One region of the Mesorhizobium sp. RCC_202 genome, then DNA from elsewhere that is predicted to be linked to it. Evidence: predicted binding sites of a transcription regulator. Region 1 holds the regulator's gene; each other region holds the start of a gene.
The links. Region 1 encodes PhoB, which activates phosphate uptake and scavenging genes when phosphate is short. Its sites were predicted from a motif close to TGTCATNNANCTGTCAT; they were not measured.
Positions count from the first base shown of each region.

Region 1 (10,930 bases):
TGTCCTGCGAGGCCGCCATCGCCTGGAGACGCGCCGAGAATGACCTGAAAACTCCTTCACATCGGTGGCATGGGAGGCCGTCTGGCGCGCGATCGCCAGCACGCGCGTGATCGAATTCTTGATACGATGCTTCATCTCCTGCAGGATCAGGTCCTTTTCCAGCAGGCTCTTCTCGGTCGCCTCGTGCAGCGCCGATTTTGCGTCATAGGCGCGCTCCTGATAGCGCGCCACCAGGGCGATGGTGCCAGCAAGCAGCAGGCCCAGCAGCCCGAGCATCACAGGGATGAAGCGCGAGGACGGCGCAGAGAAGGCGCTTGTTGGCCGGAAAAGCAGGGTCCACGGCCGACCGGCCACGACAATATCGCGCCGCGCCACAAGCTTTCCGCCGATGGCTTCGACCGGTGGTGCCTCCGACCGGAACAGCAGCTTACCCGCCTCTGGTTTGCCGTCATAAACCTCGACATTGACCGGCAGCAGGGGTGATCGGCTGAGCGCGACCTGGAACAGGTCGCTGGCCCGGAACGCAGCATAAAGAAAGCCGGCGGTGGAGGAGCGGCTTGCGTTGATGACGTCGGGAGCGGTCTCCACGTTCAGCCGCACGAAAACCAGGAATCCCGTGAAAGTTTGCGTCACGCCGACGCCCTGGCCAAGCTGGACCAGGCCGCTCGCATGCTGCTGGTCGTCGCCCATTGCCTTTTCGATCGCCGCCCGCCGGACCGGCTCGCTGAACATGTCAAAGCCGAGGATCGACTGGTTGGACGTATCGAGCGGCTCGAACAGCACGATCGGCGTGCGCCATTGTTCGGTGGTGGCGGGAAAGATCGGGTGGGCGGAGCCATGATCGTGCAGGATGTCGCGTTCGACCGCCGCCTCGTCGCCGGTCTTGGCGAGCCTGAGGAAGCCGATGCCGCGCAGGCCCGCGAAATTGTCTTCGATATCGAGCGCGGTGAAGAAGGCCTTGAATTCGCCGCGCGTGATATCGCCATTGCGGGCATCGAACAGCGCCTGCGTCGAACGCAGCAGCGACAGATGCAGGTCGATGCGGCTTTCGATGCGGTTGAGCGCGTCGTCGGCGGTGCCCTCGAACTTGATCCGCGCCGCTTCCTGCGTCGCGAAATAGGCAAACCCCGCCATCGTGAGGCTGATCAGCGCGACGGCGATGAACGCGACGATAGGGAAGAATCTTTTCAACAGCCGAGTCCAGAAAGGTCGGGCCTTTATGGGCAAGTCCGGCCAACAACACAATGGCGGGGTCAAACCATCTCGGCGCCTGGCCTATCTGCACGCTGAAAAGTAGCCGGCTAACTTATCGCTATGCGGCTGCCTTCAGCTCGCTAATGCGGCTGTCTTCAGCTCGCTACGCGGCGATTTTCAGCGCGCCGGGACCAGGAATGGCGCCAGGCGGAACTTTGCCGAGGATGATCATGCCAAGCACCTCGTCCTGAGTGACGTCGCTGGTGCGGGCGGTGCCGACCACCTGACCGTTCTTCATCACGCAGACCCGGTCGGCGAGCTCGAACACGTCATGGATGTCGTGGCTGATCAGGAAGATGCCGATGCCGTCGGCCTTGAGCTGCTTGACCAGCTCGCCGACCTGCGCCGTCTCTTGCGGCCCGAGCGCAGCGGTCGGCTCGTCCATGATCAGGATGCGGGCATTGAACAGGATGGCGCGCGCGATCGCCACGGATTGCCGCTGGCCGCCCGACAGCTTCACCACCGGCTCCTTGAAGCGCTGGAAGCGCGGGTTGAGCCGGCCCATGACCTTGCGTGCCTCGGCCTCCATGGCGACGTCATCGAGCGTCCCCCAGGCCGTCATCAGCTCACGCCCGAGGAAGAGGTTGGCTGCGGCATCGACGTTGTCGGCCAGCGCCAGCGTCTGGTAGATCGTCTCGACGCCGTATTTCTTGGCGTCACGCGGATTGGAGATCGAAGCCTCCTCGCCGTTGATGAAGATCTGGCCAGCATCGCGTTTGTAGGCGCCGGACAGGATCTTGATCAGCGTCGACTTGCCGGCGCCGTTGTGACCGAGCAGCGCCATCACTTCCCCGGGAAAGAGATCGACGGACGCGTCGTCGACGGCGCGGATGCCGCCGAAGGCGATCGAGACGTTGCGCATGTCGACCAGCGGCACGCCTGCGGGAGCGGTTTGTTCAGCCATGAGACGTTCTCCTCCCTAAAAATTATGCTCGAGCATGATCTTGTCCGAAAACCGGGGTCCACTTTTCGGGATCATGCTCAGACGCGCTTGCGATACATGGTGTCGAGCCACACCGCGATGACCAGCACGGCGCCGACGACGATGCTTTGCAGCGGCGAGTCGACACCGAGCAGCACCATGCCGGACTGCAGCGATTGCATCAAAAGGGCGCCGAGCATGGCGCCGATGATCGTTCCCGAGCCGCCGGCGAGCGACGTGCCGCCGATGACGGCCGCGGCTATGACCAGCAGCTCATCGAGCGTTCCAAGCACGTTGGTGGACGAGTTCTGCCGGGCCGACGAGATCGCCGCCGCGATTGTGGCCAGCACGCCCATGATCATGAACACTTTCATGGTGATCCAGCGCGTGTTGATGCCGGCAAGGTTGGCGGCCTCCGGATTGCCGCCGATGGCAAAGACATAGCGGCCGAAACGGGTTCGGTTGCTGACGAAGGTCATGATCAGTCCGACGGCGATCGCCATCAGCACCGGGATCGCGATGCCATGCGCGATGAACAGGCCGCCCTCGGGCACGGTGATGTTGTTGGCGGCGGCATAGCGGTTCACGATGCCGACCGGCCAGGGGTAGGAATTGGCGAGCCACACCGCGCCCATGATAACCGCGCAGGTGACCGCGCCGAGCAGCGTCTCGGCCCAGATCGGACGCAGCGGGAAGCGGAAACGCTTGCGCTGCACGCGGCCGTTGGACAGCGCGAACACCACGGCGAGGCAAGCGACGATGCCGACGACCCAGCTCCATGTTGCGCCGATCGATCCGGCCGGCCCGCCGCCCATCAGCTGGAATGTCGCATCGAGCGGCGCAACGGTCTGGCCGCTGGTGACCCACCACGCGGCGCCGCGCCAGATCAGCAGGCCGCCCAGCGTGACGATGAAAGCCGGCACTTCGAGATAGGCGATGATGAAACCCTGGAAGGCTCCGATCAGCAGCCCGAGCGCAAGGCCGATGAGCAGCGCCAGGACCCATATCCACGGATTGCCGAGTCCGAGCCCGACGAACCGGACCAGGAAATGCACTTGCGCAAAGCCCATGATCATGCCGATCACGCCTTCGGCGGAGCCGACGGACAGGTCGATGTTGCGCATGACGATGACCAGCACCATGCCCGACGCCATGATGGCGACGGCGGATGTCTGCACCGACAGGTTCCACAGATTGCGTGGCGTGAGAAAAGTGCGGCTGTCGAAATCGAGCGGATTGACGCCGAGGCGCAGGCTGGAAATGACATGCAGCCCGATCCAGATGATCAAAAGGGCACCGACCATGCCGAGCATGCGGGTGTCGATCTCGGTCGCCTTGAGGAACCGGGCAAGCATGCCGAGTTCCGACGCGCGCGCCGTGTCCGCCTGGGGGTTGGACGTCGTGTCGGTCATGATTTCCTCCCGCCGGCTTGCCCGTCTGACGCGGATGCCGGAACCGAGCCTAGAAGCTATCCGCGTGAAGCGGAAACACAAATCTTTGAGAAAACGCCGCGGCTTTCAGGCCGCGGCGCCAGGATTTGATCGAACGTCGGCAAACTTACTTGCAGGCCGCGACGCTGCCGGCGGCGACGCCCGCGCAGACTTCGTCCTTCTTGATCCAGCCGGCGTCGATGACGACGTTGAGATTGTCCTTGGTGATGGCGACCGGGGTCAGGAACAGCGACTTGACGGTGTTGCCGCCGGGCGTCGTGAAGTCCTTCACACCGGCGATGTCGGTCATCTTCTTGCCGCCGGCCAGCTGCGACGCGATCTCGGCGGCGTTCTTGCCGAGTTCGCGCGCGTCCTTCCACACCGACACGGTCTGCGTGCCGAGCGCGATGCGGTTCAGCGCGGCGTGGTCGCCATCCTGGCCCGAGACCGGCACGGTGCCGGCGAGACCCTGCGCCGTCAGCGCCGCGACGACGCCGCCGGCAGTGCCGTCATTGGCCGCGACGACCGCGTCGACCTTGTTGTCGTTGGCGGTCAGGAACTGTTCCATGTTCTTCTGCGCGTTGGCCGGCAGCCAGCCGTCCGTATAGGCTTCGCCGACATTCTTGATCTTGCCCGAGTCGATAGCCGCCTTCAGCACTTCCATCGAACCCGAGAACAGGAAGTCGGCGTTCGGGTCGGAGCCCGAGCCCTTGATGAAGACATAATTGCCTTCGGGCTTCGCCTTGAACACTTCGCGAGCCTGCATGCGGCCCACTTCCTTGTTGTCGAAGGTCAGGTAGAAGACGTCCTTGTTCTCGATCAGGCGGTCGTAGCCGACGACCGGAATGCCTTCGTCCAGAGCCTTCTGCACCGCCGGGCCGATGGCGGAGGCATCCTGCGCCAGGATGATCAGCGAGTTGGCACCCTGCGAGATCAGGCTTTCGACGTCGGTCAGCTGCTTGCCCGGATTGGACTGCGCGTCGGCCGAAATGTACTTGTCGCCGGCGGCTTCGATCGCTGCCTTCATCGCGGCTTCGTCGGTCTTCCAGCGCTCTTCCTGGAAGTTGGACCACGAAACGCCGATCACCTTGTCCTTCGCCTCGGCGACCGACGCCAGCGTCAGCGACATGGCGACACCCGCCAGAATGGCGGCTGTGAATTTCTTCATAATATCCTCCCTGCGCCGTGCGGCGCGACCAGACTAGCCCGAAGGCCGGCACAAAGGCCCTTTTTTTCGAGCCTCAAAAAAATACTGATGCAGCGATGAGGTGCTGTCAACAGCGATTCTGATGGGATCTGATGGCGCATGCTAATTTTTTCGAGGCCCGCAATAAATAATGACACGACTTCGCGCTTCTGCCACTATCCCTAGCGCGTCAACGACGGCCCATGGCATGATCACAAGGCCGCGATGACCGGGAGGATTGAGAGAACGATGTCGGTCGGGATCCGCCACGACGACCTGCGCCGGCGCAACCGCGCCATGGTGATCTCGGCTGTGCGCAGGGCCGGCCAGCCGTCACGAACCGAGATCGCCGCCACCACCGGGCTGAGCCACTCCACCATTTCGGCGATCTCCTCCGACCTGATCGGCGAAGGCATCCTGACCGAAAGCAAGGCCAGCGAAACCACATCGCTGAAACGCGGCCGGCCACAGATCGGCCTGGCGCTGAGCCCCGAGGCGGCGGCCGTGGTAACGGTGGTGCTGTCGCTGAATTTCCTCTCCGTCGCCGTCATCGACTATTCCGGCCATGTCGTTGCCGAGGAACAGCGGCGGGTCGACACGCTGACCATGCCGCGCGACGAGCTGGTCGGCGAATGCGTGGCAATCGTGCGGCGCAGGCTGGAAGACCCCGACCTTGATGTCGGCAGCGTCGCCCGCATCGCCATGGGCATTCAAGGCATCACCGATTCCCACGCCCGCGCCATGCTGTGGTCGCCGATCACGCCGCTGACCGACATTGCCTTTGCCGACATTCTGGAAAAGGAATTCGGCATTCCCGCGACCATGGAGAACGACTGCAACATGATGGCCATCGCCCTGCAGTGGCGTGACCCGGCCCGCTACCGCGACAATTTCATCGCTATCCTTTTATCGCATGGCATCGGCATGGGCTTGGTGCTGAAGGGTGAATTGTTCACCGGCACGCATTCCTCCGGCGGCGAGTTCGGCCACATGATCCACCGTCCCGGCGGCGCGCTCTGCCGCTGCGGCCGGCGCGGTTGCGTCGAAGCCTATGCCGGCAACTATGCCATCTGGCGCGCCGCCATGGGAGCGAGCGAAGACGCCGAGCCGACCGATGTCGGCGACCCCGAAATGCGGGCGCTCGCGGCAAAGGCGCGGCTCGAGGACGGTCCGGAACGTGAAGCCTACCGGCGCGCCGGCGAAGCGCTTGGCTTCGGTCTCGGCAGCCTGTTCGCGCTGATCGATCCGGCGCCTGTCGCCATGGTCGGCGTCAGCGCCGCCGCTTTCGACCTGATCGAGCCCGCCCTGCGTGAGACGATCGCCCAGACCGCCGGCGGCCAGCATTCCAGGTCGATTTCCTTCGACACCGAGCCCAACGAATTGCCGCTGATCCGCGAAGGCTGCGCCATGCGCGCGCTGACCTTCGTCGACCAGGAGATCTTCGCGCCGGGCGGGCAGGCGCGGGCAGGCAAGCACGTCGCATAGGGCGCGAGTGCAGGCGCGGGGATATGCTGAGATTCAGGTCAGGCCGAGTCGAGAATGGTAGGTTCCGAGAACCGGAACGGAGCGTACTTTAGGTACGTGAGTACCGGAAGCGCAGGAAGCTGCCATTCGCAGGCCGGCCTCACCTGAATATCAGCATATCCCCTAGTCTTCCCTGATCGCGTAGCCCGCCCCGCGTATGGTTCTAATGACGTCCGGCATGCGGCCATTGTTGACCGCCTTGCGCAGGCGGCCGACATGCACGTCGACCGTGCGTTCGTCGATGTAGATCGTCTCGCCCCAGACATTGTCGAGCAACTGGCTGCGCGAGAACACGCGGCCGGGGTGACGCATCATGAATTCGAGCAGCCGGAACTCGGTCGGCCCGAGCCGGATCTCGCTCTTCTTGCGATAGACGCGGTGCGATTCACGATCGAGCACGATGTCGCCGACCTTGAGCACGCTGGACAGCACTTCCGGCTTGGCGCGCCGCAGCAACGCCTTCACACGGGCCATGAATTCCGGCGTCGAGAACGGCTTGACCAGATAATCGTCGGCGCCGGTGGAGAGGCCCCGCACGCGGTCGCTTTCCTCGCCGCGCGCGGTCAGCATGATGATCGGCAGCCGCTCGGTCTCCGGCCGCATCCTGAGCCGGCGGCAAAGCTCGATGCCGGAAACCGCCGGCACCATCCAGTCGAGGACGAGCAGGTCTGGCACATTCTCTTGCAGGCGGATCTCGGCCTCGTCGCCGCGGCTCACCACCTCGACGTGATAACCTTCGGATTCGAGGTTGTAGCGGAGCAGCACCCCTAGCGGCTCCTCATCCTCCACCACCATGATGCGTGGCGCGATCATTGGGTAACCTTTTCGTCAGGCCGCCGGTGCTGGCATCGCCGTCTCGTCCTGCTTCGGACGGTTGGCGGGCAATTGCGTGCCGGTCAGGACATAATAAGCGTTTTCGGCGATGTTGGTCACGTGGTCGCCGATACGCTCCAGGTTCTTGGCGCAGAACAAGAGGTGCGTGCAAGCGGTGATGTTGCGCGGATCTTCCATCATATAGGTCAGGAGCTCGCGGAAGACGGAGGTGTATTTGACGTCGATGCGCTCGTCGTCGTTGCGAAGCTTGGCGAGCGCAGTGGCATCGCCAGCCGTATATTCCTGGATAACGGCCTGGACCTGGATCAGCACCATCTGCGCCATGCCGTCGATCGAATGCGAGAGGTCGCGTGGCGCGGCGCTGACGCCGACGGAGCCGACTCGCTTGGCGATGTTCTTGGCGAGATCGCCGATGCGCTCGAGGTCGCCGGCCATGCGGATAGCGCCGACAACGCTGCGCAGGTCGTCGGCCATCGGCTGGCGCTTGGCAATCAGCGTTATGGCGCGGTCGTCCAGTTCGCGCTGCCGCGCGTCCATGATCGCATCGTCGGAGACGACACGCTGCGCCATCGCGTTGTCGGATTCAAGCAGGGCCCTGGTCGAAGCACCGACCATGGAACCGGCAAGATCGCCCATATCGATGATCAGCCGGCTTATCTGCCTCAGATCCTCGTCGAAGGAAGCGACGGTATGTTCGGCCATAATGATGTCCTCGTATGAACTCAGCCGAAGCGGCCGGTGATGTAATCCTGCGTGCGCTTCTCACGCGGCGAGGTGAAGATCTTCTCGGTACGGTCGAACTCGATCAGCTCGCCCAGATACATGAACGCCGTCTGCCGCGACACGCGCGCCGCCTGCTGCATGTTGTGGGTGACGATGACGATCGTATACTCGGCCTGCAACTCGTCGATCAGTTCCTCGATCTTGGCGGTCGACAGCGGGTCGAGCGCCGAGGCCGGCTCGTCGAGCAGGATGACCTCGGGCTTCACCGCCACCGTGCGGGCGATGCACAGGCGCTGCTGCTGGCCGCCGGAGAGGCTGAGGCCGCTCGCGTTGAGCTTGTCCTTGACCTCGTTCCACAGCGCCGCGCGCTTCAGCGCCAGCTCGACGCGGTTGTCCATCTCGGCCTTGCTGATCTTCTCATACAGCCTGACGCCGAAGGCGATGTTCTCATAGATCGACATGGGGAACGGCGTCGGTTTCTGGAACACCATGCCGATCTTGGTGCGAAGCAGGTTCAAGTCCTGCGAGCGATCGAGGATGTTCTTGCCGTCGAGCAGCACCTGCCCTTCCGCGCTCTGCTTCGGATAGAGCTCGTAGATGCGGTTCAAGACGCGCAGCAGCGTCGACTTGCCGCAGCCCGACGGGCCGATGAAGGCGGTGACGCTGCGCTCGGGCAACGACAGGTTGATGTTCTTCAGCGCCTTCGACTGGCCATAGTAGAAGTTGAGGTCCTTGACCTCGATCTTGGCCTTCTCGACGGTCGTGTCGACTGCGTTCAGATCGGTGGACAACATCGGTTTCATCTGTCCTCTCTGCGTCCGGTCAGGCTGCGGGCAACAATGCTCAGCGCGAGAACCGTCAGGGTGATTATGAGTGCGCCCGTCCAGGCCAGTTGCTGCCATTCCTCATAGGGGCTGAGCGCGAACTGGAAGATGGTCACCGGCAGGCTGGCCATCGGGGCATTGAGATTGCTCGACCAGAACTGGTTGTTGAGCGCGGTGAAGAGCAGGGGTGCTGTCTCGCCGGAGATGCGGGCGATCGCCAGCAGGATGCCGGTGACGATACCCGACATTGCCGCGCGATAGGCGACCGAGCGGATGACCACCCAGCGCGGCGCGCCGATGGCGGTGCCTGCCTCGCGCAGCGCGTTGGGCACAAGGTTCAGCATGTCCTCGGTGGTGCGCACCACGACGGGGATCACCAGGATCGACAGCGCGACGGCGCCGGCGATCGCCGAGAAATGGCCCATCGGCCGCACCATCAGCTCATAGACGAACAGGCCGACGATGATCGAAGGCGCCGACAAAAGGATGTCGTTGATGAAACGCACCACGGTGGTCAGCTTCGAGAACCGCCCATACTCGGCCATGTAGGTGCCGGCCAGAACGCCGATCGGCGTGCCGACGAGAATGCCGATGATGGTCATCACGATGCTGCCGTAGATGGCGTTGAGCAGGCCGCCGGCATCGCCGGGCGGCGGTGTCATCTCGGTGAACACCGCCAGCGATACGCCGGACAGGCCCTTGTAGAGCAGCGCGCCGAGGATCAGCGCCAGCCAGGCGAGACCGATGCCGGCGGCGATGACGCACAGCGCCATCATCACGCCGTTCCTGCGCTTGCGGCTCTGGTGGAGGGACGAGGCTGTCGACATGGATCAGGCTCCCGCGCGGCTATCGATACGCAGCAGCATGTAGCGTGCGATGGCAAGGATGACGAAGGTGATGAGGAAGAGGAGAAGGCCGAGCGCCACCAGCGACGAGGTGTAGAGGTCGCCGACAGCTTCGGTGAATTCGTTGGCGATGGTCGCCGAGATGGTCGTTGCCGGCGCAAACAGCGAGGCGCTGATGCGGTGCGCATTGCCGATGACAAAGGTGACAGCCATGGTTTCGCCGAGCGCGCGGCCGAGGCCGAGCATGACGCCGCCCATGATGCCGACGCGGGTATAGGGAATAACCACGCGCCGCGTCACTTCCCAGGTCGTGCAGCCGATGCCATAGGCCGATTCCTTGAGAACCGCCGGCACCGTGTCGAACACGTCCTTGGTGATCGAGGTGATGAAGGGCAGCACCATGATGGCCAGGATAAGCGAGGACGTCAGCAGGCCGATGCCGTAAGGCGGACCGGCAAACAGGCTGTTGAGGCCGGGAACGCCGTGGAACAGCCAGATGATAAAGGGCTGCACCGTCGTCTGCAGGAACGGCGCCAGCACGAACAGGCCCCAGATGCCGTAGATGATCGAGGGAATACCGGCCAGCAGTTCCACCGCCATGCCGATCGGGCGCCGCAGCGGACGTGGGCAAAGTTCGGTGAGAAAAATGGCGATGCCGATGCCGAGCGGCACTGCGACGATGATGGCGATCGCCGACGTGACGATGGTGCCGTAGATAGGCGCGAGCGCGCCGAATTTCTCCGTGACCGGGTTCCAGGACTCCGAGGTCACGAAGGAGAAGCCGAAAGTGGAAAGCGCCGGCCACGAGCCGGCAACCAGCGACACGGCGACGCCGCCGAGCAGCACCAGGACCAGTATCGCTGCGGCCTTGGTCAACCCGCTGAAGATCGCATCGGTGAGGGCGAAGCGCCTGACCGTGGCATCGCGCGAACCGCGGCCGGCCGGCATGGCTTCCTGGACAGCACTCATGTCAAGTCTGCTCTTTGGCTCGAGGAGGAAAGGAGCGCCGCGGGTACGGCGCTCCTTCGATGGTCTTACTCGCCAGCGTAGACGGGCTTGCCGTCGGCCTGGATGTCGGCCTTCCACGAGGTCTTGATCAGATCGACAACGCTGTCGGGGATCGACACATAGTCGAGCGCCTTGGCGGTTTCCTTGCCGTCCTTGTAGGCCCAGGCGAAGAACTTAAGTGCCTCGCCGGTGGCGGCGGCGTCATCCGGGGTCTTATGGATCAGCACCCAGGTCGAGGCGGCGATCGGCCAGGTGGTGTCGCCGGGCTCGTTGGTGATGATGACGTTGAAGTTCTTGGCATTCTTGAAATCGGCATTCGAAGCAGCCGCGCCAAACGACTCGAGCGACGGCTCGACCACCTTGCCGGCGGCATTCACCAG
Region 1 covers NZ_JBFUPO010000022.1:26,757-37,686, reverse strand. Annotated here, with positions in the region: partial or broken gene AB6802_RS29915 (CHASE domain-containing protein) at 1-1,191, opposite strand, end outside; gene AB6802_RS29910 (ATP-binding cassette domain-containing protein) at 1,358-2,158, opposite strand; gene AB6802_RS29905 (sugar ABC transporter permease) at 2,236-3,588, opposite strand; gene xylF (D-xylose ABC transporter substrate-binding protein) at 3,734-4,774, opposite strand; gene AB6802_RS29895 (ROK family protein) at 5,042-6,277, shown strand; gene phoB (phosphate regulon transcriptional regulator PhoB) at 6,440-7,129, opposite strand; gene phoU (phosphate signaling complex protein PhoU) at 7,145-7,852, opposite strand; gene pstB (phosphate ABC transporter ATP-binding protein PstB) at 7,873-8,676, opposite strand; gene pstA (phosphate ABC transporter permease PstA) at 8,673-9,524, opposite strand; gene pstC (phosphate ABC transporter permease subunit PstC) at 9,528-10,511, opposite strand; gene pstS (phosphate ABC transporter substrate-binding protein PstS) at 10,577-10,930, opposite strand, start outside.

Region 2 (6,115 bases), on a different contig from region 1:
GCGTGTTGATGAAGCTCAACAAGTTTCGTCATTTCCACATGCCGCCAGACAGCCAGCCTTTCGCCGCCAAGCGTTCGATGGCGGTCTGGCGCGGTCATTTCAACAACCCGATCCGCATGCGTTTCATGGAAGCGGTGGGAAGTCTGCCGATCGTCGATGCCGGTTCGCCGAAGCCCGATGCGCCTGACCAGTACCGTAAACCATTCCTCAGTATCGATGAGCAGCGGCGCTACCGCTACATCGTGTCGCTCGAAGGCAATGATGTCGCGACCAACCTCAAATGGATCATGAGCTCGAACTCGCTCTGCCTCATGCCGCCGCCGACCTACGAGACCTGGTTCGAGGAAGCGCGGATCGAGCCCAACGTACATTACGTGCCGCTGGCGCCGGATTTCTCCGACCTGGCGGACAAGGTGGCCTATTTCGAAAAACATCCGGCGGAGGCGCAACGCATCACCGCCGCGGCCAACGCCTATTGCCGGCAATTCGGCAACGAACGGGACGAGCAGGCGATCTCGCTGCTCGTCCTCTACAAATATTTCGTGCTCAGCGGCCAGATCGAGCCCGACCCGGAAGTCTGGCGCTACATCGCCGGGTAAACCGCGCGATTAAATATCGCTGCGGTCGAGCACCAGATCGGCGGGGCTGAAACGATCCCTGGCCGTGAACTGCTGGTGCCAGTAGGGATAAAGCACCGGCGGCCGGCTGACGGCATCGAGACGCAGGCGCTCGTCGAGCGAGAGCGTCAGGCTTGCCGCGGCGAGATTGTCCTTGAGCTGGGCCTCGTTGCGGGCGCCGATCACCAGCGACGAGACCGCCGGGCGGCCTAGCAGCCAGGCAAGCGCCACTTGCGCGGCCGACACGCCGCGTGCCTTGCCGATTTCGACCAGCACATCGACGATCCGCCACAGACGATCCTCGTCGCGGATCGGCGGTTCCGACCAGCCGCCAATCTGGCGCGCGGTCGGGCTGTCGCGACGATACTTGCCGGAGAGCAGGCCGCCGGCCAGCGGGCTCCAGACCAGCACGCCGAGGCCCTGATCGACCGAGATCGGCAAAAGCTCGTATTCGGCTTCGCGCGCTTCCAGCGTGTAATGGATCTGCTGGGTGACGAAGCGCGGCTGGTGTTGGGCGTCGCTGATGCCCAGCGCCTTCATCACCTGCCATCCCGAATAGTTGGAGCAGCCGACATAGCGGACCTTGCCCTGGGCAACCAGCGTGTCGAGCGCTGCAATAGTTTCCTCCAGCGGTGTCGTACCGTCCCATTCGTGCAGGAAATAGATGTCGATGACGTCGGTCTTCAGCCGCTTCAGGCTTTTCTCGCATTCGCGGATCAGATGGTGGCGCGACAGGCCTTCATCATTGGGTCCGGTGCCGATCCGCATGCGCGCCTTCGAGGCGATGAGCACGTCGTTCGGGCGCTTGCCGGCCAGCGCCTCGCCGATGATCTCCTCCGACAACCCGTTGGAATAGACATTGGCGGTGTCGATGAGGTTGATGCCGGCGTCTATGCAGGTGTCGATGATGCGCCTGGCTTCCGAAAGATCCGAGTTGCCGACGGCGGCGAACGGTCCGCTGCCGCCGAAGGTCATGGTGCCGAGCGTCAATGTCGAAATTTTCAAGCCGGAACGGCCCAGCGTGCGGTATTCCATGTCAGTCCTCGCGATTTCATTTTGGAGAGGCGCCGTGGCGGGCGCCGGCAAAGAGGCGAGGGGATTTGTAGGACAATTCCCGCGGTTTGTCGCCCCGCTATCGATACGGGTCGATCACAGTCAGCAATCTGGGCCGAATACCACAGGCTTGCAATAAAACCGTCATTGCGCGTCTGTATCTCAGTCGGCTTACGGAGTTGCGTGTCCGGCCTTGCTGGTGTGGCACCCGTAATGAAGGCGGCTAACAGGTAGGCGGAGCAACGCGATGAACGAAGTGAAACCGAATTCCGGGGCTAAGGACTGGCTGGAAGCCGAGCTCGAGGACACGCTTGACGAGGACTATGAGCTCGAGCTTTCCGAGCCCGCGCTCTCCCTCGAGATTTCCAAGATCTACAAGAAGTCGCATCCGCCCTCCATGGACCGCATGACCTATTTCCGCGAGCTGCTCAGGCTGCAGTCGGAATTGATCAAGCTGCAATCCTGGGTCGCCTATCACAAGAAGAAGCTGGTGGTGATCTTCGAGGGCCGCGACTCCGCCGGCAAGGGCGGCGTCATCAAGCGCATCACCCAGCGCCTCAACCCGCGCATCGCCCGTGTCGTGGCGCTGCCGGCGCCGACCGAGCGCGAGAAGTCGCAATGGTATTTCCAGCGCTATGTGCCGCATCTGCCGGCCGGCGGCGAGATCGTGCTGTTCGACCGCTCCTGGTACAACCGCTCCGGCGTCGAGCGCGTGATGGGTTTCGCCAACGCCGATCAGGTCGATGAGTTCTTCCACGACGTGCCCGAGTTCGAGCGCATGCTGGTGCGCTCCGGCATCACGCTGGTGAAATACTGGTTCTCGATCACCGACGAGGAGCAGCAGATGCGCTTCCTGATGCGCATCCACGATCCGATGAAGCAGTGGAAGCTGTCGCCGATGGACCTGCAGTCGCGGGTGCGCTGGGAACAGTACACCAAGGCCAAGGAGGAGACTTTTGCCCGCACCAACATTCCCGAGGCACCATGGTTCATCGTCGAGGGCAACGACAAGAAACGGGCCCGACTGAACTGCATGGCCCACCTGTTGCAGCAACTGCCTTACGAAGAGGTGCCGCACGAGGAAATCACGCTGCCGGAACGCGTCTTCAATCCGCAATACGAGCGCCAGGTGCTGCCGCGCGAGCTGTACGTGCCGGAGAAGTATTGAGCGACTTTTCCTTCTCCCCGTTCACGGGGAGAAGGTGCCCGAAGGGCTGATGAGGGGCGGCGCCGGCGTTGGCAATTGAGCCTTAGTTCGCCGCCAATTGGTAGCTTTCGCCAGTCTCCAACCGGCAGCGCTGCCCCTCATTGCCCTGCCGGGCATTTCTCCCCGTATAGTGACGGGGAGAAAACGCTGTAATTACCCCCGCCCGATCATCACATGCGTCGCATCGGCCGTCGCGATCTGCCCTGTGCAGCGATAGCCGAGCTTCGGCATATCGAGGCCGGCGAAAAGATGTTCGCCCGAGCCGAGCAGGACCGGCGAGATCGCCAGGTGCATCTCGTCGATGAGCTTCTCCTGCAGATATTGCCGGACCGTCGAAACGCCGCCACCCACCCGCACATCCTTGTCGCCGGCCGCGGCTTTCGCCTGCTCGAGCGCCGAATGGATGCCGTCGGTGACGAAGTAGAAAGTCGTGCCGCCTTCCATGACGATCGGATCGCGCTTGTACTGGGTGAGTATGAACGTTGGCACGTGATAGGGCGGGTTGGCGCCCCACCAGCCTTTCCAGCCGTCGTCCGGCCAGTCGCCGCGGCTCGGGGCGAACATGTTGCGCCCAAGAATCCAGGCACCGACATTCTCGAAGCTGCGCGCCGCAAAGTTGTCGTCGGTGTCGGTAGTGCCGCCGTCCTTGCCGATCACCATCTGGCGAAAAGTGCGAGTGCCGATCATCCATTTATGCAGATTTTCGCCGCCGATGCCGAGCGGATGTTCGAGGGTCTGGTCCGGACCGGCGCCATAGCCGTCGAGCGACAAGGTGAATGCGTTGACACGCAGCTTGGACATCATTGCCTCCTGAACAGATGTAATCTGCAATCAGTGGCCGTCTAGTTTAACTGATTGCGGAAAACAATCAGTTTTCCGCATTCCGCTGCACGCTACGGAAGGCTCCTGACACCAAGTCCGATGGCGGCTTTCGCTGAGGTTGGGTTAGGTCTACCCCCTCAGCATCTCCGCCACCGTCGGCGCGAAATAGGTAAGCACGCCGTCGCAACCGGCGCGCTTCAGGGCAAGCAGCGATTCCAGCATTGCCTTTTCGCCGTCGATCCAGCCATTGGCCGCGGCTGCCTTGATCATCGAGTACTCGCCCGACACCTGGTAGGCGAAGGTCGGCATCTGCAGCTCGTCCTTCAGGCGGCGGATGATGTCGAGATAGGGCAGGCCGGGCTTCACCATCAGCATGTCGGCGCCCTCGGCAATGTCCTGTTCGGCCTCGCGCACGGCCTCGTCGGAATTGGCGTGGTCGATATAGTAGGTCTTCTTGTCGCCCTTGAGCAGGCCGGCGGTGCCGACCGCCTCGCGATAGGGGCCGTAGAAGGCCGAGGCGAATTTCGTCGCATAGGACATGATCGCCACGTCCTGGAAACCGTTGGCGTCGAGCGCGTCGCGGATGGCGCCGATGCGGCCATCCATCATGTCCGACGGGGCGATGATGTCGGCGCCGGCCGCCGCCTGGATGACGGCCGCGGCGGTGACCTGCTCGACCGTCTCGTCGTTGACGATGATGCCGTCGCGCAAAATCCCGTCATGGCCGTGGCTGGTGAACGGGTCGAGCGCGGCATCGGTGATGATGCCGATCTCCGGCACCGCGGCCTTGATGGCGCGGGTGGCGCGGTTGATGATGTTGTCGGGGTCGAGGATGTGCGATCCGGTCTGGTCGCGCAGCGCAAGCTCGACATTGGGGAAGGTGGCGATCGCCGGAATGCCGAGCTTGGCCGCGCGCTCGGCTTCCTTGACCGCGAGATCGATGGTCAGGCGGTAGACGTCGGGCATCGCCGCGATCGGCTCGCGCGTGTTCTTGCCGTCGATGACGAAGATCGGCCAGATCAGGTCGTTCACCGAGAGCTGGTTTTCCTGCACCAGCCGGCGCGACCAGTCGGCCTTGCGCATGCGCCGCAGCCGCCGGCTGCCGGTGATCTCGTCGACGCTGCGCGCGCCGGCAGGCTTTGCCGGCGCGAATTTATTCGTCGCTGGGGTGAATTTGTTCATCGCCAAAACTCGCTTTTTCGGTGGCGCTTTTACCACGCGTTCCCGCCGCTGACCAATGCGACACGATTGTGCCAGAGGTTGAAGCTGCCAATCTCCCCCTCGAGGGCGAGATGCCCGCTAGGGCAGAGAGGGGCGCTGTCCCTCCGTAGCTTTCCGGTTATCAGGGCTGTCCATTCCCCGACAGGATCTGCGCGGCACCCCGCATGGCCACGCGAAACGCCTCGTCGAAGCTGACCCCACGCACCTGCCAGCGATAGGTCTTGCCGCGATTGGCCAACCGCCATTCGGCGATCCAGCCGAGTTCCTTGTCGCTCCATACGATCGAGCCGGCGAGCGCCCGGGCCGCTCCTGCTTTCTTCGCCAGCTCGTCGAGCTTTGCCATGTCGGCCGTGGCGAGCGCCTTGTCGTCGAGGCCGCCGAACTGACTGGCCTTTGGGAATGTGATGTGCATCAGCAATGGAACGGTGGCGTTGGCGAAGGATTCGCGCATCGTTGCGCCCTGATCCTCGTCAGCCGTCAGCACGAAATGCCGCTGGCCCTGCTCGGCAGTCATGAAGACGGCAAGCAGCGGGCGTTCGCCGAGCCAGGGCTTGCTGCCGAGCTGCGCCAGAAGCTTGTCGACCACGGCAGGCTTATAGAGGCAGGTCAGGTCGTGCGGGCGGTCATGCGTGCCTTGCTCGTCATGGATCGGAATGCCTTCCAGCCGGTCATGGTAGCGGAAGGACTGGACGAAATGACCGGCCTTGTCGCGCAGCGCCAGGATCTCCGGCTTCTGCGTCAGCCGCTGGTCGCCCGAGACTTTGACCAGCACCTTGTCCAGGCAATCGCGAAAACCGATCTGCCGGTTGGCCTCACCGGTCCCGGTAACGATGGCCTGCACCTGGTAAAGATCGGAGGCGGCAAAGGCGGACGATCCTCCAAGCCAAAGGAGGCTTAGCAATCCAACAACGAGACGAGAGAATCCAGCCATGTCGATTGCTCGAAAATCCATCGGGCCGCGAGGATGCGGTGCTTTGCCGGTTACCTAACACCTGGCGGGCTTGGCCGCCAGCGGCGGTCAGCAACCATTGACGCATCCCCATGCCACGCTTTAGCACTTCAGTCCCGCCGGCGCGGGGGAGGGATTCTTTCACGATGGATTTTGGCGGCGGCGACGAGATCCGCTTCGAGCGCATGGGCCGGGCCGGCGTCGTCACGCTGACGCGGCCGCAGGCGCTCAATGCCCTGACGCACA
Region 2 covers NZ_JBFUPO010000009.1:298,835-304,949, reverse strand. Annotated here, with positions in the region: gene AB6802_RS21895 (glycosyl transferase family 90) at 1-599, shown strand, start outside; gene AB6802_RS21890 (aldo/keto reductase) at 609-1,652, opposite strand; gene ppk2 (polyphosphate kinase 2) at 1,918-2,838, shown strand; gene AB6802_RS21880 (dihydrofolate reductase family protein) at 3,031-3,678, opposite strand; gene hemB (porphobilinogen synthase) at 3,829-4,881, opposite strand; gene AB6802_RS21870 (DUF2066 domain-containing protein) at 5,042-5,821, opposite strand; gene AB6802_RS21865 (enoyl-CoA hydratase/isomerase family protein) at 6,016-6,115, shown strand, end outside.
Region 2: the regulator PhoB is predicted to act here: its motif matches at 1,802-1,818, upstream of ppk2 (polyphosphate kinase 2).

Region 3 (6,115 bases), on a different contig from region 1:
TCGATGTGGTGCTGGCCGAAGGCTTTCTCGAGGACGTGCAGCGCAAGGCGCTGCTTTTGAAGCAGGGCCTGGCCGGGGTTGCCGACGAATTTCCCGATGTCATCGAGGACATCAGGGGGATTGGCCTGATGCTCGGCCTGAAATGCGCCATGCCCAACACCAAGGTGAACATGGCGCTGCGCGACCAGCACCTGTTGGCGGTGCCTGCCGGCGACAATGTCATCCGCCTGCTGCCGCCGCTCACCGTCACCGACGAAGAAATCGGCGAGGCGCTGAAGCGCATCCGAGGTGGCGCCAAGGGCCTGACCGACGCGATCGCGGCCGAAGCCGCCAAGTAATTTCTGGAAACCCCGCCGATGAGTGTTCGCCACTTCACTGATCTATCCGCTGTTTCCGCGGGCGACCTGCGTGTCATGCTCGACGACGCGGTGGCGCGAAAGACCAGGCTCAAAGCCGGCGAGCGCTCGAAACCGCTCGAAGGCAAGGTGCTGGCCATGATCTTCGACAAGCCCTCGACGCGCACGCGCGTGTCCTTCGATGTCGGCATGCGCCAGCTCGGCGGCGAGACGATCATGCTGACCGGCACCGAGATGCAGCTCGGCCGCTCCGAAACCATCGCCGACACCGCCAAGGTGCTGTCGCGCTATGTCGATGCGATCATGATCCGCACCACCTCGCATGAGCGGCTGCTGGAGCTGACAGACAACGCCACCGTGCCGGTCATCAACGGGCTGACCGACGACACCCATCCGTGCCAGCTGATGGCCGACATCATGACCTTCGAAGAACATCGCGGTCCGGTGGCAGGCAAGACCTTCGCCTGGACCGGCGACGGCAACAACGTGCTGCATTCGCTGCTGGAGGCGTCGGCGCGGTTTCGGTTCGACGTCAATGTGGCGGTGCCGGAAGGCAGCGAGCCGTTCGAGAAATATGTCGACTGGTCGAAGGCCAATGGCGGCAAGGTCAGATTCTCCCGCTCGGCCGAAGAAGCCGTCGATCAGGCGGATTGCGTCGTCACCGACAGCTGGGTGTCGATGGGCCAGGAGCATCGCGCCCGCGGCCACAACGTCTTCCTGCCCTATCAAGTCAATGCGGCACTGATGGCCAAGGCCAAGCCCGACGCTTTGTTCATGCACTGCCTGCCGGCGCATCGCGGCGAGGAGGTCACCGACGAGGTGATCGATGGGCCGCATTCGGTGGTCTTCGACGAGGCCGAGAACAGGCTGCACGCCCAGAAAGCGGTACTGGCCTGGTGCCTGGGCGCTTGATCTGGCGCAATTCCAGGAAAAGTGTGAAACGGTTTTCCGTCCGGGATTGCGCAAAGACAAATAGCTGGAGGGGTCCGCTGCTTTCGTTAAGCAGTGAACCCCTCCAGCGCGACCGATACAGGGGATATCCCGACTTGATCCGGGGATATGTGATGCCTATTTGCGGGCCATCACGTAAATTGAACGCGCTTCGACGCATGCGGCCCGCGGGCCGGCATGGTTGCGCCCCGGAGTATTGTCATGTTGGAAACCCATACCTTGGCTGAGCACCATCAACCTCAACTCGGTGAATTCGGCTTCGCCGGCGACGATCATGTCGTGCCTTACGAGGTCGCGCCGCTCGACGTGCGCGGTCGCACCGTGCAGCTCGGGCCGATGCTCGACGCTATTTTGAGCCGCCACGATTACCCCGAACCGGTCGCCCGGCTTCTGGCCGAGGCCTGTGTGCTGACGGTTCTGCTTGGCACCTCGCTGAAGTTCGAGGGCAAGTTCATCCTGCAGACCCGCACCGACGGGCCGGTCGACATGCTGGTGGCGGATTTCTCCACGCCGCATGCGCTGCGCGCCTATGCACGCTTCGATGCCGACCGCCTGCAGGCGCTGATTGCCGCGGGAGAGACCTCCCAGCAGGCGCTGCTCGGTACCGGCGTGCTGGCGCTGACCATCGATCAGGGCGAACACACGCAGCGCTATCAGGGCATCGTTCAGCTCGACGGCGAGACGCTGGAAGACGCGGCGCGCACCTATTTCCGCCAGTCGGAACAGATCCCGACCGAGCTCAGGATGTCGGTCGCCAAGCTGGTGACGCCTGGTCCCGGCGGCGCGAGCGAGCAGTGGCGCGCCGGCGGTATCCTGGCGCAGTTCCTGCCGCAGGCGCCGGAGCGTATGCGGGTGCCGGATATTTCGGGCGGCGACGGCGATCCGCGCGACGTTACCGATCAGCCGGCCGACAATTCCTGGCAGGAATTGCTGGCGCTGCTCGGCACCATCGAGCCGACCGAGCTGATCGACCCGACGGTGGGCGCCGAACGGCTGCTCTATCGTCTGTTCCATGAGCACGGCGTGCGCGTCTTCCGTAGCGTGCCGGTCGCCGACCAGTGCTCCTGCTCGCGCGAGAAAATCAGCAGCATCCTCGCAGGATTTTCGGCTGAGGAGATCAAGGACTCGACCGAGGATGGCGGCATCCACGTCGCCTGTGAATTCTGCTCGACGCAGTACGATTTCGATCCGGCGGAATTCGCGAAGTGAGAAGCCTTTCCTTCTCCCCGTTTACGGGGAGAAGGTGCCCGAAGGGCGGATGAGGGGTAATGCGGCCTTCAGCGATCTAAAGGCGCATTGTCGCTTTGTCTGGAAGATAGTCTCCCAACGCTAGCGCCGCCCCTCATTGTCCTGCCGGACATTTCTCCCCGTGAAACGGGGAGAAAAAACGCTCTTGCCTAATTCACCGTTCGCCTTGTCCCGGGCAGGTCGAGCGAGAAAGCCGGAATGGCGATGTCGAACACCTCGCCGCGGCCGTTGCGCATCGTGTAATGGCCGACCATGATGCCGGACGGCGTCGAGAGCGGGCAGCCTGAGGTGTACTGATAGCTGTCGCCGGGATTGAGCTCCGGCTGGTCGCCGACGACACCGGCGCCGCGCACTTCCTCGACGCGACCTCGGCCATCGGTGATATGCCAGTAGCGCGACAGAAGCTGCACGAAATCGTCGGAGCGGTTGTCGATCGTCACCTGATAGCCCCAGACATAGCGGTTCTCGGACGGATCGGAGCGATCCTCCAGGTAGAACGGCCTGACCAGCACTTCGATGTTGCGCGTGACAGCGCGATACATGGGCTACTCCGGTTACCGCCGCGGGATATTTGCCGCACTTCGCGATTGTTACGCGAAATCACCCTGCCAGCTTCTTAAGCGCAGGTGCCGAAAAACAATGTCATTTAAGTGACACATGACAATGTTGGTGTGCACAAACTTTGTTGGGCGACTCGCGCGCTCTGTCGACTGATGAAACGGCCTCGCGGGGCCTTCGGGAGTGACCGGATCTCGATGGAACTCACTATCGCAGCCGCCCTAGCTTCGTCAGCCCTTCTTCTGTCCAACATCGCCAGCATCGTGCTTGCATCGTCGCGGCTGAAACCGCGGCGTGTCATTCCGCCGCCGGTCGGCGCGCGACCGCCTGTGTCGATCGTCGTGCCGTCGCGCGGCGTCGAGCCGTTCACCGAGGAAACCTTGGCTCGCGCCTTCTCGCTCGATTGGCCGCGCTACGAGCTGATCTTCTGCGTCGCCCATGCCGAAGACCCGGTGGTCAGGCTCGTCGATGCGGCGATCGAGCGCTACCCCGACGTTCCGGCGCGGCTCCTGGTCGGCGACGACAGGATCAGCGCCAATCCCAAGCTCAACAATTGCGTCAAGGGTTGGCAGGCGGCACGGCACAATTGGGTCATTCTCGCCGATTCCAACGTGCTGATGCCGAAGGACTATGTCCAGCATCTGATGGCGGCATGGCGCCCGGACACCGGCCTTGTCTGCTCGACGCCGGTCGGTTCGCGGCCGGACGGCTTCTGGGCCGAAGTCGAATGCGCGTTCCTCAACACGCTGCAGGCGCGCTGGCAATATGCCGGCGAGGCGCTCGGCCTCGGCTTTGCTCAGGGCAAGAGCATGCTGTGGAACAAGCCGATGCTCGATGCCAGCGGCGGCATCCACGCTTTGGCCGCCGAGATCGCTGAGGACGCCGCCGCCACAAAGCTGGTCAACGGGCTCGGCCTCAGGGTCAACCTTGTCGCATCGCCTTTCGAGCAACCGCTTGGCCTGCGCACGCTTGCCGAAATCTGGTCGCGCCAGACGCGTTGGGCGCGGCTGCGCCGGGTCACCTTCCCACTGTTCTTCGCGCCCGAGATATTCACCGGCGCCGCGATACCGTTGCTTTTTGCGCTGGTCGCGGCTGCCAGCGCCGGCGTCAGCCTGCCGACCACGGCGCTGTGCGTCCTGGTGATTGCCTATCTGCCGGAATGCCTGCTGGCCTGGTCCAAGGGCTGGTACCTGTCGCCGCGCAGCGTCACCGCAATGATCGTGCGCGACGCGATGCTCCCGGCGATCTGGGTGCGTGGTTGGCTGGGTGGCGCCGTTGAATGGCGTGGCAACGCCATGACCATCCGCACCGGGGAAATGACGGAGCTCGAGGAGATCGCCTGAACCACCTCAGGCAATCTCCAGCGACAGTTGTGAAGCTTACTTTGCCGCCTTCAGCGCCTGCGCGACGTCTTCGAGCAGGTCGTCCGTATCTTCCAGGCCAACCGAAAGCCTGAGCGTGCCCGGCCCGATGCCGAGCTCGGCGCGCGCCTCGTCGCTGAGGTTCTTGTGCGTCGTCGTCGCCGGATGGGTGATCAGGCTCTTGGCGTCGCCGAGGTTGTTGGAGATCAGCACAATGTCGAGCGCGTTCTGGAAGGCGAACGCGGCCTGCTTGCCGCCCTTGACGTCGAGGCAGATCAGCGTCGAGCCGCCCGTCATCTGCTTCTTGACGATATCGGCCTGCGGGTGATCGGCGCGGCCCGGATAGATGACGCGGGCGATCTGCGGCTGCCCGGCCAGGAAATCCGCGATTTTGCCGGCGCTTTCCGTCTGTTGGCGCACCCTGACCGGCAGCGTCTCCAACCCTTTCAGCAGCGTCCAGGCGTTGAAGGGCGACAGGCTCGGGCCGGTATGGCGGAAATAGTCGTGCAAATTCTCGTCGATCCACTTCTTGTCCGACAGGATGACGCCGCCGAGACAGCGCCCCTGGCCGTCGATGTGCTTGGTCGCCGAATAGACAACGATATGCGCGCCAAGCTGCAGCGGCTTCTGCTGCAAGGGTGTGGCAAAGACATTGTCGACGATCAGCCTGGCGCCGATCGAGTTGGCAAGCGAAGCGACAGCGGCGATGTCGACCACTTCCAATGTCGGATTGGTCGGGCTCTCCAGGAAGAACAGCTTGGTGTTCTTCTTGACGGCCTTTTCCCAGTTGGCGATGTCGGTGCCGTCGACCAGCGTCGCCTCGATGCCGTAGCGGGGCGCCAACGTTTCGACCACCCAGCGGCAGGAGCCGAACAGCGCCCGCGCCGCCACGATATGGTCGCCGGCCTTGGCGCTGCACAGAAGTGCCGCCGTCACCGCCGCCATGCCGGAAGCGGTTGCGCGCGCATCCTCGGCACCTTCCAGAGCGCACATGCGCTTTTCGAACATGTCGACGGTCGGGTTGGCGTAGCGCGAATAAATGAAGCCGGGCTCCTCGCCCTTGAAGCGGGCTTCCGCCGCCTGGGCTGTCTCATAGACATAGCCCTGGGTGAGATACATCGCCTCGGACGTCTCGCCGAATTGGGAACGCAGCGTTCCGCCATGCACGAGTGACGTCTGAGGCTTCCAGTTACGCTTGTTGGTGCTCATAGCCCTGCTTCCAGACACAAAAAAACCGGCCGCGAAAGTCGCAACCGGTCCATACGGCCTTGCGGCCAACGGTCCTTTAGCGACTTGTTTAACGTGGCTGCAAGCCGACCGGCCAAATCACCACGGGATAACAACCCTTTAAATGAGCGCCGCGCTTGCGTCAATTGCCGGCTTCATTAAGAGGGTTGTACCAGGCAGGTTCCGCAAAAGTGTCCAGCGGTTTTGCGGCAAGAACCTGCCACAAAGAGACCCGCCTTAACGGAGCCCGCCATTGCGGCAGACAGGCATTCTTCCCGATCAGGACATCGCGGCGCTGTTTGAGGCAGGCGCGCTGAAGTCGCCGCGCGCGCTCGACGCCGACCAGATCCAGCCGGCCAGCCTTGACCTCAGGCTCGGCGAAAAAGCCTTTCGCGTTCGCGCCTCCTTCCTGCC
Region 3 covers NZ_JBFUPO010000001.1:12,604-18,718, reverse strand. Annotated here, with positions in the region: gene AB6802_RS00095 (aspartate aminotransferase family protein) at 1-338, shown strand, start outside; gene argF (ornithine carbamoyltransferase) at 357-1,268, shown strand; gene AB6802_RS00085 (Hsp33 family molecular chaperone) at 1,509-2,516, shown strand; gene apaG (Co2+/Mg2+ efflux protein ApaG) at 2,705-3,097, opposite strand; gene AB6802_RS00075 (ceramide glucosyltransferase) at 3,311-4,456, shown strand; gene AB6802_RS00070 (O-succinylhomoserine sulfhydrylase) at 4,493-5,683, opposite strand; SAM riboswitch at 5,740-5,817, opposite strand; gene AB6802_RS00065 (2'-deoxycytidine 5'-triphosphate deaminase) at 5,955-6,115, shown strand, end outside.
Region 3: the regulator PhoB is predicted to act here: its motif matches at 3,196-3,212, upstream of AB6802_RS00075 (ceramide glucosyltransferase).